DNA from 3 places in the Streptomyces sp. NPDC014894 genome. Region 2 is predicted to be linked to each of the others. Evidence: riboswitches for the same ligand, from Rfam matches in the RefSeq annotation. Region 2 holds a riboswitch; each other region holds the start of a gene.
What was found. Region 2 has a riboswitch for thiamine pyrophosphate ahead of thiO (glycine oxidase ThiO). Riboswitches for the same ligand answer to the same signal wherever they lie in the genome.
Positions count from the first base shown of each region.

Region 1: it holds a riboswitch for thiamine pyrophosphate, as region 2 does, so the genes downstream of both, ACF089_RS01860 (thiamine ABC transporter substrate binding subunit) here and thiO (glycine oxidase ThiO) in region 2, are expected to answer to the same signal.
Region 3: it holds a riboswitch for thiamine pyrophosphate, as region 2 does, so the genes downstream of both, thiC (phosphomethylpyrimidine synthase ThiC) here and thiO (glycine oxidase ThiO) in region 2, are expected to answer to the same signal.

Region 1 is NZ_JBIBWD010000001.1:428,506-433,501, reverse strand. Features, by position in the region: gene ACF089_RS01870 (ABC transporter ATP-binding protein) at 1-587, opposite strand, end outside; gene ACF089_RS01865 (ABC transporter permease) at 587-2,206, opposite strand; gene ACF089_RS01860 (thiamine ABC transporter substrate binding subunit) at 2,368-3,471, opposite strand; TPP riboswitch at 3,551-3,660, opposite strand; gene rlmN (23S rRNA (adenine(2503)-C(2))-methyltransferase RlmN) at 3,788-4,894, opposite strand; gene ACF089_RS01850 (phosphatidate cytidylyltransferase) at 4,975-4,996, opposite strand, start outside.
Region 2 is NZ_JBIBWD010000005.1:255,676-260,671, forward strand. Features, by position in the region: gene pknB (Stk1 family PASTA domain-containing Ser/Thr kinase) at 1-245, opposite strand, end outside; gene ACF089_RS14785 (thiazole synthase) at 379-1,173, opposite strand; gene thiS (sulfur carrier protein ThiS) at 1,179-1,394, opposite strand; gene thiO (glycine oxidase ThiO) at 1,391-2,668, opposite strand; TPP riboswitch at 2,665-2,778, opposite strand; gene ACF089_RS14800 (hypothetical protein) at 2,863-3,246, shown strand; gene ACF089_RS14805 (NAD(P)/FAD-dependent oxidoreductase) at 3,316-4,518, shown strand; gene ACF089_RS14810 (Rv2175c family DNA-binding protein) at 4,640-4,996, shown strand, end outside.
Region 3 is NZ_JBIBWD010000007.1:60,304-65,299, reverse strand. Features, by position in the region: gene ACF089_RS18130 (IclR family transcriptional regulator) at 1-257, shown strand, start outside; gene ACF089_RS18125 (SsgA family sporulation/cell division regulator) at 378-818, shown strand; gene ACF089_RS18120 (YibE/F family protein) at 931-2,442, opposite strand; TPP riboswitch at 2,514-2,671, shown strand; gene thiC (phosphomethylpyrimidine synthase ThiC) at 2,664-4,442, shown strand; gene ACF089_RS18110 (hypothetical protein) at 4,624-4,996, opposite strand, start outside.

The sequences.
Region 1 (4,996 bases), on a different contig from region 2:
TCGCCCTGGTCGTGGGTGACCGCGAGGACCGTGGTGCCGAGCCGGCCGAAGAGACCGCGCAGCTCGATCACCAGCCGTTCGCGCAGCCCCCGGTCGAGCTGGCCGAGCGGCTCGTCCAGCATCAGCAGCCGGGGCTCGGGCGCGAGCGCCCGGGCCAGCGCGACCCGCTGCTGCTCACCGCCGGAGAGGGAGGAGATCGCGCGGCGCGCGCCGTCGGGCAGCCCGACCAGCTCCAGCAGTTCGGCGACCCGGCGCCGCTGCTCGGCGCGGTCCGCGCCGCGCATCCGGAGCCCGAAGGAGACATTGCCGCCCACATCGCGCTGCGGGAAGAGCTGATGGTCCTGGAACATCAGCCCGACCCCGCGCCGGTGCACCGGGGTGTCCGACAGGTCCGCCCCCGCGAGCAGCACCCGGCCCGCGTCGGCGCGCTGGAGCCCGGCGACCACCCTCAGCAGGGTGGACTTCCCGCTTCCGCTGGGGCCGAGGACCGAGACGATCTCATGCTCGGCGACCTTGAGATCCACCGAGTCGAGCGCGGGCCGCGCCCCGAACCGTACGGTCACTCCGTCGAGTGCGAGCAGCGCCATCAGAACTCCCCGGCGGAGGAACCGCGGACCCGGGTCCGCTCCAGCAACAGCAGGGCCGCCGCGCACACGGCCATCAGAATCGTGCTCAGGGCCATCGCCTGTCCGTAGTTGAGTTCGCCGGGGCGGCCCAGCAGTCGGGCGACCGCCACCGGCAGGGTCGGATGGTCGGGGCGGGCGATGAAGACGGTCGCGCCGAACTCGCCGAGGGAGACGGCGAAGGCGAATCCGGCGGCGATCAGCAGCGCCCGGCGGACCAGGGGGAAGTCGATCTCCCGCCAGACCCGCAGCGGTGAGGCGCCCAGCACGGCCGCGGCCTCCCGCAGCCGTCCGTCCACGGCGCGCAGCACGGGGAGCATGATCCTGACGACGAAGGGGACGCCGACCAGGGCCTGGGCGAGCGGCACCAGGATCCAGGAGGCCCGCAGATCCAGCGGCGGCTTGTCGAGGGTGATGAGGAATCCGAAGCCGACCGTGACCGCGGAGACCCCGAGCGGCAGCATCAGCAGCGCGTCGAAGCCGCGTGCCAGCCGGCCGGCCCGGCGGGTGAGCGCGGCGGCGGCGAGTCCGCCGACGACCACCGCGATGGCGGCGGCGACCAGCGCGTACCGCAGGGAGTTCGTCACGGCCTCGATCGGCGGTACGAGGAACGCGCCGCCGCTGTCGTCGAGCACGGTGAGAGCCCGGTAGTAGTCGAGGCCGTAGCCGCCGGGGGTGTCGAAGGAGCGTTCCACCAGCACGCCGAGGGGGGTGAGCAGCAGGAGCGCGATCGTGGCGAGCACCGCGCCGAGCAGGGCGCGCTGCGCCGGGCCCCGGGGGTGCCGCGAGGTGTGGGCGGGGTCGACCAGTTTCAGCGCGGTCTCGCGTCGCCGTACGGTCCGGGCGTGGACGGCGAGCACGGCTCCGACGGCGGCGAACTGCACCAGGGTCAGCACGGCGGCGGTCCGCAGGTCGAGCAGTTGCGCGGTCTGCCGGTAGATCTCCACCTCCAGGGTGGCGAAGGTGGGGCCGCCGAGGATCTGGACGACGCCGAAGGAGGTGAAGGTGAAGAGGAAGACCATCAGGGCGGCGGCGGCCACGGCGGGGGCGAGCGCCGGGAGGGTGATCTGCCGCCAGGCCGTGAGCCGGCCGGCGCCCAGGACCCGGGCGGCCTCCTCCTGGCGGGGGTCGAGCTGGGCCCAGAGTCCGCCGACGGTCCGTACGACGACGGCGTAGTTGAAGAAGACATGGGCGAGGAGGATGGCCCAGACGCTGGTGTCGAGGCGGACGCCCCAGATCTCGTCCAGGAGTCCGCCGCGGCCCAGCAGCGCCAGGAAGGCGCTGCCGACGACGACGGTGGGCAGGACGAAGGGCACGGTGACCGCTGCCCGGAGCAGCCGTTTGCCGGGGAAGTCGTAGCGGGCGAAGACATAGGCGCCGGGGAGCGCGATCAGCAGGGTGAGCGCGGTGGAGGCGAGCGCCTGCCAGGTGGTGAACCAGAGGACGCGCTGGAGGTCGGCGCGGCCCAGCACCTCGGCGATCCGGTCGAACTGCCAGGTCCCGCCGTCCCGGAGGCCCCGGCCGACGATGGCGGCGACGGGGTGGGCGAAGAAGACGGCGAAGAACGCGAGCGGTACGGCCATCAAACCGAACCGCACGGCGTTCGCGCGGAACCGGGCGCGGAACCGGGCCGGGGCCGGGGCCCGGGTCCGGGCTCCCTCGCCCGGCGGGGCTCCGTCGCCGGGCGGGGCCTGGACCCCACCCGGCGACGGGGTCCGTACCCCGGGCCCGCTGTCGGGCCCGGTCACTTCACGACGAGCGAGGACCACGACCGAACCCACTGCTCACGGTTCTCGGCGATCTTGTCGGGGGCGACGGTCAGCGGCTTGTCGACCACCGCGCCGAACTCGGTGAACAGCTCGGGCAGCTTCGCCCCCTTCACGACCGGGTTGACGAACATGTTCAGCGGCATGTCCTCCTGGAAGGTCTTGGAGACCATGAAGTCCAGCAGGGCCTTGCCGCCCGCCTCGTTCTTCGCGCCGGTCAGCAGTCCGGCGAACTCGATCTGGCGGAAGCAGGTGCCGGTGGCGACCCCGGTGGGGGCCTCGGTCGGCTTCGGGTCGGAGTAGAGGACCTCGACGGGCGGGCTGGAGGCGTAGGAGACGACCAGGGGCCGGTCGGCCTTGGCCTTCTTGCCGCCGGCCGAGCCGGAGAACTCCTCGTTGTAGGCCTGGTCCCAGCCGTCGACCACGGTCACGCCGTTGTCCTTGAGCTTCTTCCAGTAGTCCTGCCAGCCGGAGCCGGAGTCGTCGCCGTAGCGCGCGACGGTGCCGAGGAGGAAGCCGAGGCCGGGCGAGGAGGTGGCGGCGTTCTCCACCACGAGGAGGTTCTTGTACTCGGGCTTGATCAGATCGTCGAAGGTCTGCGGGGGCGCGAGCTTCTTGTCCTCGAAGTACTTCTTGTCGTAGTTGACGCAGACGTCGCCGGTGTCCACCGGCGTCACCCGGTGCTTGTCCGCGTCGAGCTGGACCTCGGGGACCACCTGGTCCAGGCCCTTGGCCTCGTACGGGGTGAAGAGGCCGTTGTCGAGGGCGCGGGAGAGCAGGGTGTTGTCGACGCCGAAGAAGACGTCGCCCTGCGGGGAGCCCTTGGTGAGGATCTCCTTGTTGAGCGCGGCGCCCGCGTCGTCGCTCTTGAGGACCTTGACCTTGTAGCCGGTCTCCTCGGTGAACCGCTTCAGCACGGAGTCGGAGGCCGCGAAGGAGGAGTGGCTGACGAGCGTCACGGTCTTGGACCCGGCGCCGCCGGTGCCGGAGTCCTGGTCGGACGAGCCGCCGCCGCAGGCCGCGAGCGCGGTGACGCCCAGCGCCGCGGCGATCGCGGTGACGGTGATCTTCTTGGTTCTCACTGAGATTCCTCCTGGAGTGACCAGGAAGAGACGCGGCCCCGCCCGGTCCTCGAAGGAGAATCCGGGCAGGGCGCAACAGCTTGAGTAACGACCGAACTTCCTACCCAGAATGACCTGGGCGAGGTTCAGAGGGTCTGCGGTCTGTGGGTACCGCACTCTCAGCGCTGTGGCGCTCCCCTGTCGGAAAAAATATGAAGATGTCATCCATGTGGATGTTCGAGCCCCAGGGTACAAGGTCGGCCGCCGGGGGCGGCAGCCCCCGGGCGGGCGCGGACCGAGGCCGCCGGCCCCGGTCGCGCCGTCGCGGGGATCCGGCTCAGCGCTCGGCGGCGGCGAGCTGGCCGCACGCCCCGTCGATCTCCTGCCCCCGGGTGTCACGCACGGTGACGGGCACTCCATGGGCGGCGATGGCCTCGACGAACGCCTTCTCGTCCTCCGGGCGGGAGGCGGTCCACTTGGACCCGGGCGTGGGATTGAGCGGGATCAGATTCACATGGACCCGCTTGCCCTTGAGGAGACGGCCGAGCAGATCGCCGCGCCAGGCCTGGTCATTGATGTCGCGGATCAGGGCGTACTCGATGGAGACCCGGCGGCCGGACTTCTCCGCGTACTCCCACGCGGCGTCCAGGACCTCGCGGACCTTCCAGCGGGTGTTCACCGGGACGAGGGTGTCGCGCAGCTCGTCGTCCGGGGCGTGCAGCGAGACGGCGAGACGGCATTTGAAGCCCTCGTCGGCGAAGCGCAGCATGGCGGGGACCAGGCCGACCGTCGAGACGGTGATCCCGCGCTGGGAGAGGCCGAGCCCGTCGGGCTCGGGGTCGGTGAGGCGGCGGATGGCGCCCACGACCCGCTTGTAGTTGGCGAGGGGCTCGCCCATGCCCATGAAGACGATGTTCGACAGGCGCGCGGGGCCGCCGGGGACCTCTCCGTCGCGCAGGGCGCGCATGCCGTCCACGATCTGGTGGACGATCTCGGCGGTGGACAGATTGCGGTCCAGGCCCGCCTGTCCGGTGGCGCAGAAGGGGCAGTTCATCCCGCAGCCGGCCTGCGAGGAGATGCACATGGTGACCCGGTCCGGGTAGCGCATCAGCACGGACTCGACGAGGGTGCCGTCGTGCAGCCGCCACAGCGTCTTACGGGTGGTGTCGTCGTCGCACGAGACATGGCGCAGGACGGACATCAGATCGGGAAGCAGCTCGGAGGCCAGCTTCTCCCGCGCGGCGGCCGGGATGTCGGTCCACTGGGCCGGGTCGTGGGCGTACCGCGCGAAGTAGTGCTGTGAGAGCTGCTTGGCGCGGAACGGCTTCTCGCCGATCGCGGCGACGGCGTCCTTGCGCTCGGCGGGCGTGAGGTCGGCGAGGTGCCGCGGGGGCTTCTTGGCTCCGCGGGGCGCGACAAAGGTCAATTCTCCGGGCTTGGGCATGGTCTCTCCAGTGTCGCAGAGATACGACAAGGGGCTCGCCACCCCTGTGGATAACGAGCCCCTCATAGAGAAACAGCAGGTCAGCCGCTGCCTACAAAGATC
Region 2 (4,996 bases):
AAGAGGCCCACCACATTGGGGTGCGCGAGCCGGGCCACGGACTTCGCCTCGCGGATGAAGCGCTCCACGAAGGAGACGTCGACGGCGAGCGCCGGATGCATCACCTTGAGCGCCAGCTCACGGTCGAGGCGGGTGTCGACGGCCCGGTAGACCGTGGCCATCCCGCCGACGGCGATGCGCTCGTCGACGCGGTAGCGGCCGTCGAGCACCTGCCCGACGAGAGGGTCCTGGAGGGTCGTGTCCACCCGACGATTCTACGAGCCGCCGCCCGCGCCCCCGTCGTGGCGGGCGGGAGCGGCCCGTACTGCAGCCGAGCTGTGACAGCGGGGCACGGGCCCGCACCGTGCGCGGGACGCCCCGGCCCGGCCCCGGCGCGCCTCAGAAGGCCGGGCGCTCCGGATCCAGCGCCGCCATGCCCGTGACCGGGGACGACGCCTCGGCGAAGTGCCGGCGCGGGATACGGCCCGCCCGGTGCGCGAGCCGGCCCGCCTCGACGGCGTACCGCATCGCCTCCGCCATCAGCACCGGCTCCTGCGCCCGGGTGACGGCCGAGGCCAGCATCACCGCCGCGCACCCCAGCTCCATCGCGAACGCGGCGTCGGACGCCGTGCCCGCGCCCGCGTCCAGGATCACCGGCACCCGGGCCCGCTCCACGATCAGCGAGAAATTGTGCGGATTGCGGATCCCGAGCCCCGAGCCGATCGGCGAACCCAGCGGCATGATCGCGGCGCAGCCCACATCCTCCAGCTTCCGGGCCAGCACCGGATCGTCGTTGGTGTACGGCAGCACCGTGAAACCGTCGTCCACCAGCGTCTCCGCCGCGTCCAGCAGCTCGATCGGATCCGGCAGCAGGGTCCGCTCGTCGGCGACGACCTCCAGCTTGACCCAGTCGGTGCCCAGCGCCTCGCGCGCGAGCCGGGCGGTCAGCACGGCCTCGCCCGCGGTGAAACACCCCGCGGTGTTGGGCAGCACCCGGATCCCGAGCCGCTCCAGGACCGACAGCACCGAGCCTCGAACGGTCGGGTCGACCCGGCGCATGGCGACGGTGGTGAGCGCGGTGCCGCTCGCGATCAGGGACCGCTCCAGCAGCTGAAGGCTGGGCGCGCCGCCGGTGCCCATGATCAGCCGGGAGTCGAAGGCGGTGTCGGCGATGACGAACCGGTCGTCGGACATTCCGCTCAGCCTCCCTGGACCGCGGTGAGGACTTCCACCCGGTCGCCGTCGCCGAGCGGGGTGCGGGACCAGCGGCTGCGCGGGACGACCGTCTCGTTGACGGCCGCGGCGACCCCGGTCCGCGCGCCGGTCAGCTCCGCGACCAGGGTGTCCAGGGTGGTTCCCGGACCGAGTTCACGCCGTTCCCCGTTGACGGAGACGGCTACGGGCACAGGGCTCATACGGGCTGCTCCTGAGAGAGGGAAGAGAAGCGGCGGGGGGTGAAAGGACCGGCTTCCTCCGGAAGGACGCCGCAGGTCAGCGCCGTCGCCATCACATCGCCGGTGAGCGGGGCCAGCAGCACCCCGTTGCGGTGGTGCCCGGTGGCCAGCAGCAGCCCCGGCAGATCGGTCGGGCCGAGCAGCGGCGCGTTGTCGGGGGAGCAGGGGCGCAGCCCGGCGCGCGTCTCGGTCAGCGGCAGCTCGGTGATGCCCGGCACCAGCTCATGGGCGTCGCGCAGCAGCTCGTACACCCCGCCGGCGGTGACGGTGGTGTCCCAGCCCATCTCCTCGCTGGTCGCGCCGACCACGAGTTCGCCGCTGCGCCGGGGCACGAGATAGACATGGCTGCCGCGGACCATGGCCCGCACCGTCCGGGAGAGGAACGGGGCGTGCGAGGCGGGCACGGTCAGCCGCACCACCTGGCCCTTCACCGGGCGCACCGGAGGCAGCACCCGGGGCGGCACACCGCCGAGGCGTCCGCTCAGACTGCCCCCGGCGAGCACCACCTGCTCGGCGGCCGCCTCCGTCCCGTCGTCCAGCACGGCCCCGACGGCCCGGTCGCCGGCCACCGACAGCCGCTCGGCCCAGGCGCGACGGAAGCGCACCCCGGCCCGCTCGCAGGCGATGACCAGGGCCGACGCCAGCCGCCGGGGATCGACCTGATGGTCGCCGTCCACGCGCAGACCGCCGCGTACGCCCGGCGCGAGCATCGGCTCCAGCCGGCGGCACTCGCGGCCGCTGAGCCACTGCGACTCCAGCCCGGACCGCAGATGCAGGGCGTGCAGCTCCCGCAGATGGGCGCGGTCGTCGGCGTCGAGGGCGACGGCGAGGGTCCCGCAGGCGCGGTGGCCGATGTCCTGGCCGGACGCCTCCGCCAGTTCGGCGGCGAACGCGGGGTAGCGGCGGGCGGATTCGAGATTGAGGGCGAGCAGCGTCTCCTCGCCGTAGTGCAGTTCGGTGACGGCGGCCAGCATCCCGGCGGCGACCTGCGCGGCCCCGCCGCCCGGCTGCGGATCGACGACCGCGACCCGCAGCCCGCGCTGCGCGGCCCGCCAGGCCGTGACCAGTCCGATGATTCCGCCCCCGATGACGAGGACGTCCTGCGGCGGGTGCTCCGCGCTCCGCGCGCCGGTCTGCCCGGTCTGCCGGGGGCTCCGTGCGCCGAGGGCCGGTGGGCGCTCCGCGTCGAGGGCCGGTGGGTTCTCCGCGCTCCGTGTGCCGGGGACGGACGACATGGGCGGTCAGCTCCTCCCTTCGCCGGCATGACCCGGATCAGGTTCGTACGGTCGGAGGCCGTCCAGCCTCCCTCTCAGCCCGGTGCGTCCGGGCTCCCGCGAGTGCTTTACGGTGGCCACCCTAACCCCAGGGCTCGGTCCGCAGAAAGACGCGGCGGGAGCCGGTCGGACTTCGGCGTGAGGGAGACACGGCAATGGCAAGGTCGCTCGACGGGCTTCTCCTCGCACCGGTCGCGGACCAGGCGCCCGGCCAGGTGGGCACCGGCACCCGCTTCCGCTACCACGAGAGCGAGGGCCGGATCTGGGCCGAGTACGAGGGCGGTGACGTGGTCCGAGGCCATCTGGTGGGCACCCGCGAGGGCGACCGGCTCGACTTCCGCTACGTACAGCTCACCACCGACGGAACGACCTCCTCCGGCCACTGCGTCTCGACCGTGCTCGACCTCCCCGACGGCCGGGTGCGGCTGGAGGAGACCTGGGAGTGGGAGTCCCGGGAGGGCAGCGGGGTCAGCGTGGTGGAGGAGCCGTCCCGGGGCGCGGGCGACGGACCGGTGTCTGACGATATGTCAGTTGCGTAGGGTTGACGCGTGAACGAGCAGCGGAGTGAGCAGCAGCAGGGCCGGAGCGTGGTCGTCGTCGGCGCGGGCATGGCCGGGGTGCAGACCGCCGTCGCCCTGCGGGAACAGGGCTTCACCGGCCCCGTCACCCTGATCGGGGCCGAGCCCCACCAGCCCTACGACAGACCGCCGCTCTCCAAGGCGGTCCTCCTCGGCGCGTCCGAGGGATCGGCCTTCGACGTGGACTTCGAGACCCTCGGCGTCGGTCTGCGGCTCGGCTGCGCGGTGACCGGCCTGCGCGCCGGGGACCATGAACTGGACACCGAGGCCGGACCCGTTCCGTACGACGTCCTCGTCATCGCCACCGGCGCGGAACCCCTCCGGCTGCCCGGCGCCGACGCCGTCCCCGGCGTCCATCTGCTGCGCACTCTCGACGACGCCGCCCGGCTGCGGCCCGTCCTCGCCGAGCGCCACGACATCGTGGTGGTCGGCGCGGGCTGGATCGGCGCGGAGTTCGCCACCGCCGCGCGGGCGGCCGGCTGCGCGGTCACCGTGGTGGAGGCGGCCGACCGGCCCCTCGCCGGCGCGCTCCCCGCCGAGGTCACCGCCCCCATGGCCGGCTGGTACGCCGAGCGGGGCATCGAGCTGATCACCGGTGCGCGGGTCACCGGCGTCGAGCCCGGCGCGGTCCTCGTCGAGACGGGCCCGGGCCCGGCCGGCGACCCGGGCGCGGTCCGCCGGCTCCCGGCGGGAGCCGTGGTCGTCGGCATCGGCGCCCGGCCCGCCACCGGCTGGCTCGCGGGCTCCGGAATCGCCACCGGCCCGGACGGCGCGATCACCGCCGACGAGCGACTGCGCACCTCGCTGCCCGATGTGTACGCCGTCGGCGACTGCGCCTCCTTCCCGTCCGCGCGCTACGGCCGGCGGCTCCTCGTCCACCACTGGGACAACGCCGTCCAGGGCCCCCGCACCGTCGCGGCCGGGGTGCTCGCCGGGGACGGCGGCGAGCCGCCGCGCTACGACCCGGTGCCCTACTTCTGGTCCGAGCAGTTCGGCCGGTTCGTGCAGTACGCGGGCGACCACGCGGACGCCGACACCACCGTCTGGCGGGGCCGGCCCGAGGAGCCGGCCTGGACGGTCCTGTGGCTGCGCGAGGGGGCCCTCGTGGCGGTGCTCGCCGTCGACCGCCCCCGGGACCTGGCCCAGGGGCGCAAGCTCATCCTCTCGGGCGCCCGGCTCGACCCCGGGCGGGCCGCCGACCCGGCCGTACCTCTGAAGGCCGCGTCCGGCTGAACCGGACGAATGCCGGAGAAACGCCTCTGACCAGGTACGATGCCAGGGCTTCGGCGTGGCGTCCGCAGATCCCGGCGGGGCCCGGCTACCGGCTGTCAGTCCCAGATGGCAGGCTTGTCCCGTGACCGAGATTGACGCAAAGATCGATGCTCTCGTACCTGCCTGGCTCACCCTCCCCGACATCGCGGAACTCCTCGGTGTCGAGGTGACACGCGTGCGCCAGCTGGTCAAGGAGGGCCAGCTGATCGCCGTGCGCCGCGGGGAGAACCGGGCGCTTCAGGTGCCCGCCGCCTTCATCGACGGCGACAAGGTGGTCAAGGGCCTCGCGGGGACCCTGACGCTCCTGAAGGACGACGGCTTCGCCGACGAGGAAATGCTGGAGTGGCTCTTCACTCCCGACCCGAGCCTGCCGGGCACCCCCGCGCAGGCGCTCGGCGAGAACCGCGGCACGGAAGTGAAGCGCCGGGCCCAGGCCCTC
Region 3 (4,996 bases), on a different contig from region 2:
CCTACTCCGTACGGGACCGGCGCGCCCTGCTGGAACGGCTCGACGCCACGGGGCGGATGGAGCCGGTGATCGAGCGCCAGGAGTACGCGCTCGGCACGGTCTGCGCCGCCGTTCCGGTCACCGTCGGATCGACCGCCGCGGCGATGGCGATTTCCCTGCCTCTCCACCAGGAGAGCCGGCTGCTTCCCGCCGTCGAACAGTTACGCAACGGAGTGGGCGGCCTGCTGAACACGCTCGCCTTCTCTATCAGTATCTGAAAAATCACTGCTTGTAGTCCTCTAGCGCATACAGCACGATTGCGGCAAGAGGGTCAAGGGGATCATTCCTGGCCGTTTTCGACGGTCATTCAGCAGTCTTCCTTCACTGCGGGGTAAACGATGCGCGAATCGGTGCAGGCCGAGGTCCTGATGAGCTTTCTCGTCTCCGAGGAGCTCTCGTTCCGGATCCCGGTGGAGCTTCGGTACGGGACGGAGGATCCGTACGCCGTGCGGATGACCTTCCATCTGCCCGGAGACGCACCGGTGACCTGGGCCTTCAGTCGCGATCTGCTGCTGGACGGGCTGCTGGGCCCGGCCGGTGAGGGCGATGTCCACATCGCGCCCGCCGGGCCGGAGGAGCCGGCCGATCTCGGCATCCGGCTCCAGGTCGGCGGCGACCGGGCGCTCTTCCTGGTGAGCGCCGCGCCGGTGGTGGCCTTCCTCGATCGCACCGACAGGCTGGTGCCGCTCGGCAAGGAGCGGGCGTACGGCGACTTCGAGGGCGATCTCGACCGGGCGCTCACCGGGATCCTCGTGGAGGCCGAGGAGAACGCGGGCTGATCCTCGGCGCCGGCTCCGGGGGAACGCGGACTGATCCTCGGCGCTGCTCCTGAGGAGAACGGGGCCGGTCCTCGGCGCTGCTCCTGGCGGGAACGAGAGCCGGTCCTCGGCGCTACTTCTTCCGCCGCCGTCCCTTGCCGCCGCCCAGCCCCGGCAGACCGCCGCGCCGCGCCCCCGCGCTCTCCGCGACGACCGGGGCGGCCGTCGCCGGGGCGGCGGCCCGTGCGAAGACCGCGGAGCCGGCGCCGCCGCCCACGGGCGAACTCTGGGGCCGGTCGGCGGAGACGACCAGCGCCGCGAGCGCCGTCGTCACCGGCACTGAGGCGACCAGACCGATCGACCCGATGAGGGTCCGTACGATCTCCGCCGCCACCACCTCGCTGTTGGCGACCGTCCCCACCGCGCTCTGCGCGATCGAGAACAGCAGAAGCAGCGGCAGCGCGGCGCCCGCGTAGGCCAGGACAAGGGTGTTGACCACCGAGGCGATATGGTCCCGGCCGATTCTGATGCCCGCGCGGTACAGCGCTCTCGGCCCCATGTCCGGATTGGCCTGGCGCAGCTCCCACACCGCCGAGGTCTGGGTCACCGTCACATCGTCCAGCACACCGAGCGAACCGATGATCACACCAGCCAGCAGCAGTCCGCTCATGTCGATGTTCGGATAGAGGCCGTGGATCAGACCGGTGTTGTCGTCCGTGTTGCCGGACAGACTCGCCCACCCGATGAAGACCGACCCCAGCAGCCCGATCAGTATCAGCGAGATCAGGGTGCCCAGGACCGCCACCGAGGTGCGCGCGGTCAGTCCGTGGCAGGTGTAGAGCGCGATCAGCATGATGGCGCTCGCCCCGACCACCGCGACGATCAGCGGATTGGAGCCCTGGAGGATCGCGGGCAGGATGAAGAGGGTCAGCACGGCGAACGACGCGGCCAGCGCGATCAGCGCCATCAACCCGCGCATCCGTCCCACCAGCACCACCGCGAGCGCGAAGACGCCGGCCAGCAGGGCCATCGGAAGCGTACGGTCCACATCGATCACCGCGTACTGGAGTTCGCGGGGAGCGTCCGGCGCGTACGCCACCACCACCTCCTGCCCCTGCTTCAACTGCCGTGACGCCTCGGGCTGGACGATCTCGGTGAAGGTGCGGCCCTGGTTCTTCCCGGTGGTGACCTTGATCTCGGCCTTGCCACAGGTTCCCTTGGCCGAGTTGACCGCCTCCCGGCCCTGGGGGGTGGAGGTGTCCCCGGTCGGCGGCACCTGACCGGCGTTCACCTCCTTGCAGTCGACCTGGACGACCCGGGTGACCATCGCCTCCTCGGTCTGCCGGTCGAAGCCCACACCGGTGCGCTCGTGGCCGGGCGCCGAGCCGGGCCAGAGCACCACGAGCCCCACCACCACGGCGGTGGCGAAGGGGATCAGCACCGCCGCGATGACCCGGCGCAGATGCCGGGAGACGGGCGCTGCCGGGCCGTGGCTGTGGCTGTGCGAGTGACCGTGAGCATGCCCGGCCGGCTCGGACGGATACGGCCTCGGCGGCTCCGGCGGCGGGCCCGGCGGGGGCCGGTGCGGACCGGGATCCGGTCGGGGATCGGGATCCTGCTGGGGGTCGGGCGGCGAAGAGGTCACCGACCGATCATCGCAAGAACGGAGGAGGGCCTCTGTTCAGCACGCCAGAAAGGACGCTAGCGTGGTGCCACCTTTGCACACGCGGGAGCTCGGAGCACCGGGCTGAGAGGGCGCTGATCTCCGTACGAGCCGACCGGCCGACGCCGGTGACGGGCCGCGGGAACCGCTGCGTCGACCGCCGAACCTGTTACCGGGTAATGCCGGCGTAGGGAGTAGGTCTCATGACCGTTCAGGATGCACGCACGCCTGCCGTCGACCGGACCGCCGGGGACGGCGAGCGCAAGCCGGGCTGGCACAAGGGATATGTCGAGGGCTCCCGCCCCGATCTCCGGGTGCCAGTCCGTCAGGTGCACCTCACCAATGGCACGGATGTGACGCTGTACGACACGTCCGGCCCTTACACCGATCCCGCCGTCGAGACCGATGTACGGCGGGGGCTGTCGCCGCTGCGGGAGAACTGGATCATCGGCCGGGGCGACACCGAGGAGTACGCGGGCCGTCCGGTCCGCCCGGAGGACGACGGCGTCAAGCACACCTCGCCGCGCGGCGGCCTCAAGAACCTCGACGCGGTCTTCCCCGGCCGCCCGCGCCTGCCCCGCCGGGGCCGCGAGGGCCGGGCGGTGACCCAGCTCGCGTACGCGCGCCGGGGCGAGATCACCCCGGAGATGGAGTACGTGGCCATCCGGGAGAACGTCTCCCCCGAGGTGGTGCGCGAGGAGATCGCGGCGGGCCGGGCCGTACTGCCCGCCAATGTGAACCACCCGGAGATCGAGCCGATGATCATCGGCAAGAAGTTCCTGGTCAAGGTCAACGCCAACATCGGCAACTCCGCGGTCACCTCCTCCATCGAGGAGGAGGTGGAGAAGATGACCTGGGCGACGCGCTGGGGCGCGGACACGGTCATGGACCTGTCGACCGGGCGCAATATCCACACCACCCGCGAGTGGGTGCTGCGCAACTCCCCCGTGCCGATCGGGACCGTCCCGCTCTACCAGGCGCTGGAGAAGGTCGACGGCCGGGCCGAGGAGCTGACCTGGGAGGTCTACAAGGACACCGTGATCGAGCAGGCCGAGCAGGGCGTCGACTACATGACGGTCCACGCGGGGGTGCTGCTGCGGTACGTCCCGCTGACCGCGCGCCGCAAGACCGGCATCGTCTCGCGCGGCGGGTCGATCATGGCCGCGTGGTGTCTCGCGCACCACAAGGAGTCGTTCCTCTACGAGAACTTCGAGGAGCTGTGCGAGATCCTCGCCGCGTACGACGTCACCTACTCGCTCGGCGACGGTCTGCGGCCCGGGTCGATAGCGGACGCCAACGACGAGGCGCAGTTCGCGGAGTTGGAGACGCTCGGGGAACTCAACCGGATCGCCAAGCGTTTTCAGGTACAGACGATGATCGAAGGCCCCGGTCACGTCCCGATGCACAAGATCAAGGAGAACATCGACCTCCAGCAGGAGATCTGCGAGGAGGCCCCCTTCTATACGCTCGGCCCGCTCACCACGGACGTGGCCCCCGCGTATGACCACATCACCTCCGGCATCGGGGCGGCGATGATCGCCTGGTGGGGCACCGCGATGCTCTGCTATGTCACGCCCAAGGAGCACCTGGGCCTGCCCAACCGCGACGATGTGAAGACCGGCGTCATCACCTACAAGATCTCCGCGCACGCGGCCGATCTCGCCAAGGGGCACCCCGGGGCGCAGGAATGGGACGACGCGCTGTCCGACGCGCGGTTCGAGTTCCGGTGGGAGGACCAGTTCAATCTGGCCCTCGACCCGGACACGGCACGGGAGTTCCACGACGAGACGCTGCCGGCCGAGCCGGCGAAGACCGCCCACTTCTGCTCGATGTGCGGTCCGAAGTTCTGCAGCATGAAGATCTCCCAGGACATCAGGAGGAAGCACGGCCAGTCGCAGCAGGAGATCGAGGACGGGATGAGCGAGAAGTCCGCGGAGTTCGCCGCCGCGGGCAACCGGGTGTATCTGCCGATCGCCGAGTGAGACCGGCCGGGGCGCCCGCCCCGAGCCGGGCGGCTGCCCGGGCCCGTGTCGCCGGGTGCTGTGACCCGGGTGAACGGGCGGGCGGTCCGTTCACCGGGGCCCTGTGGCCCCGGAGCGGTGGACGGGCCGGCGGCCCCGGGGCCCGCGGAGCCGTGGGCGGGACGCCGGGCCCGGCCGGCGGTCATCGCTCCGGGCCGGGCCGCGGGCCCCCGAAGTCGGGGCTGGTGAAGGCGGCTCCCCGGTCGGGCGGCGCGCCCCCGGCCGGGTCCGGCCCGGGACCCTCCGGAGCACCCGGCGGGTCCGGGGACGTCGGATCCGCGTCGGGATCCGACAGTGCCGCCCGCAGGAACGGCAGAATGCCCCGCTCCAGCAGGGCGTGGAGCCAGGCATCCTTGGCGCGGTCCACCTCGTCGGGGAATCCCTCGGCCGGCTCCTCGGCGGGGACCTCCGTCGCGGCGTTGCCCAGGGCGGTGCGCAGCAGGGCCGCCGCGGCGAAGAGGATGGCGGCCGCCGTCGCCGCCGCGAAGAACCAGCCCGCGGTGACCAGGGGCGTG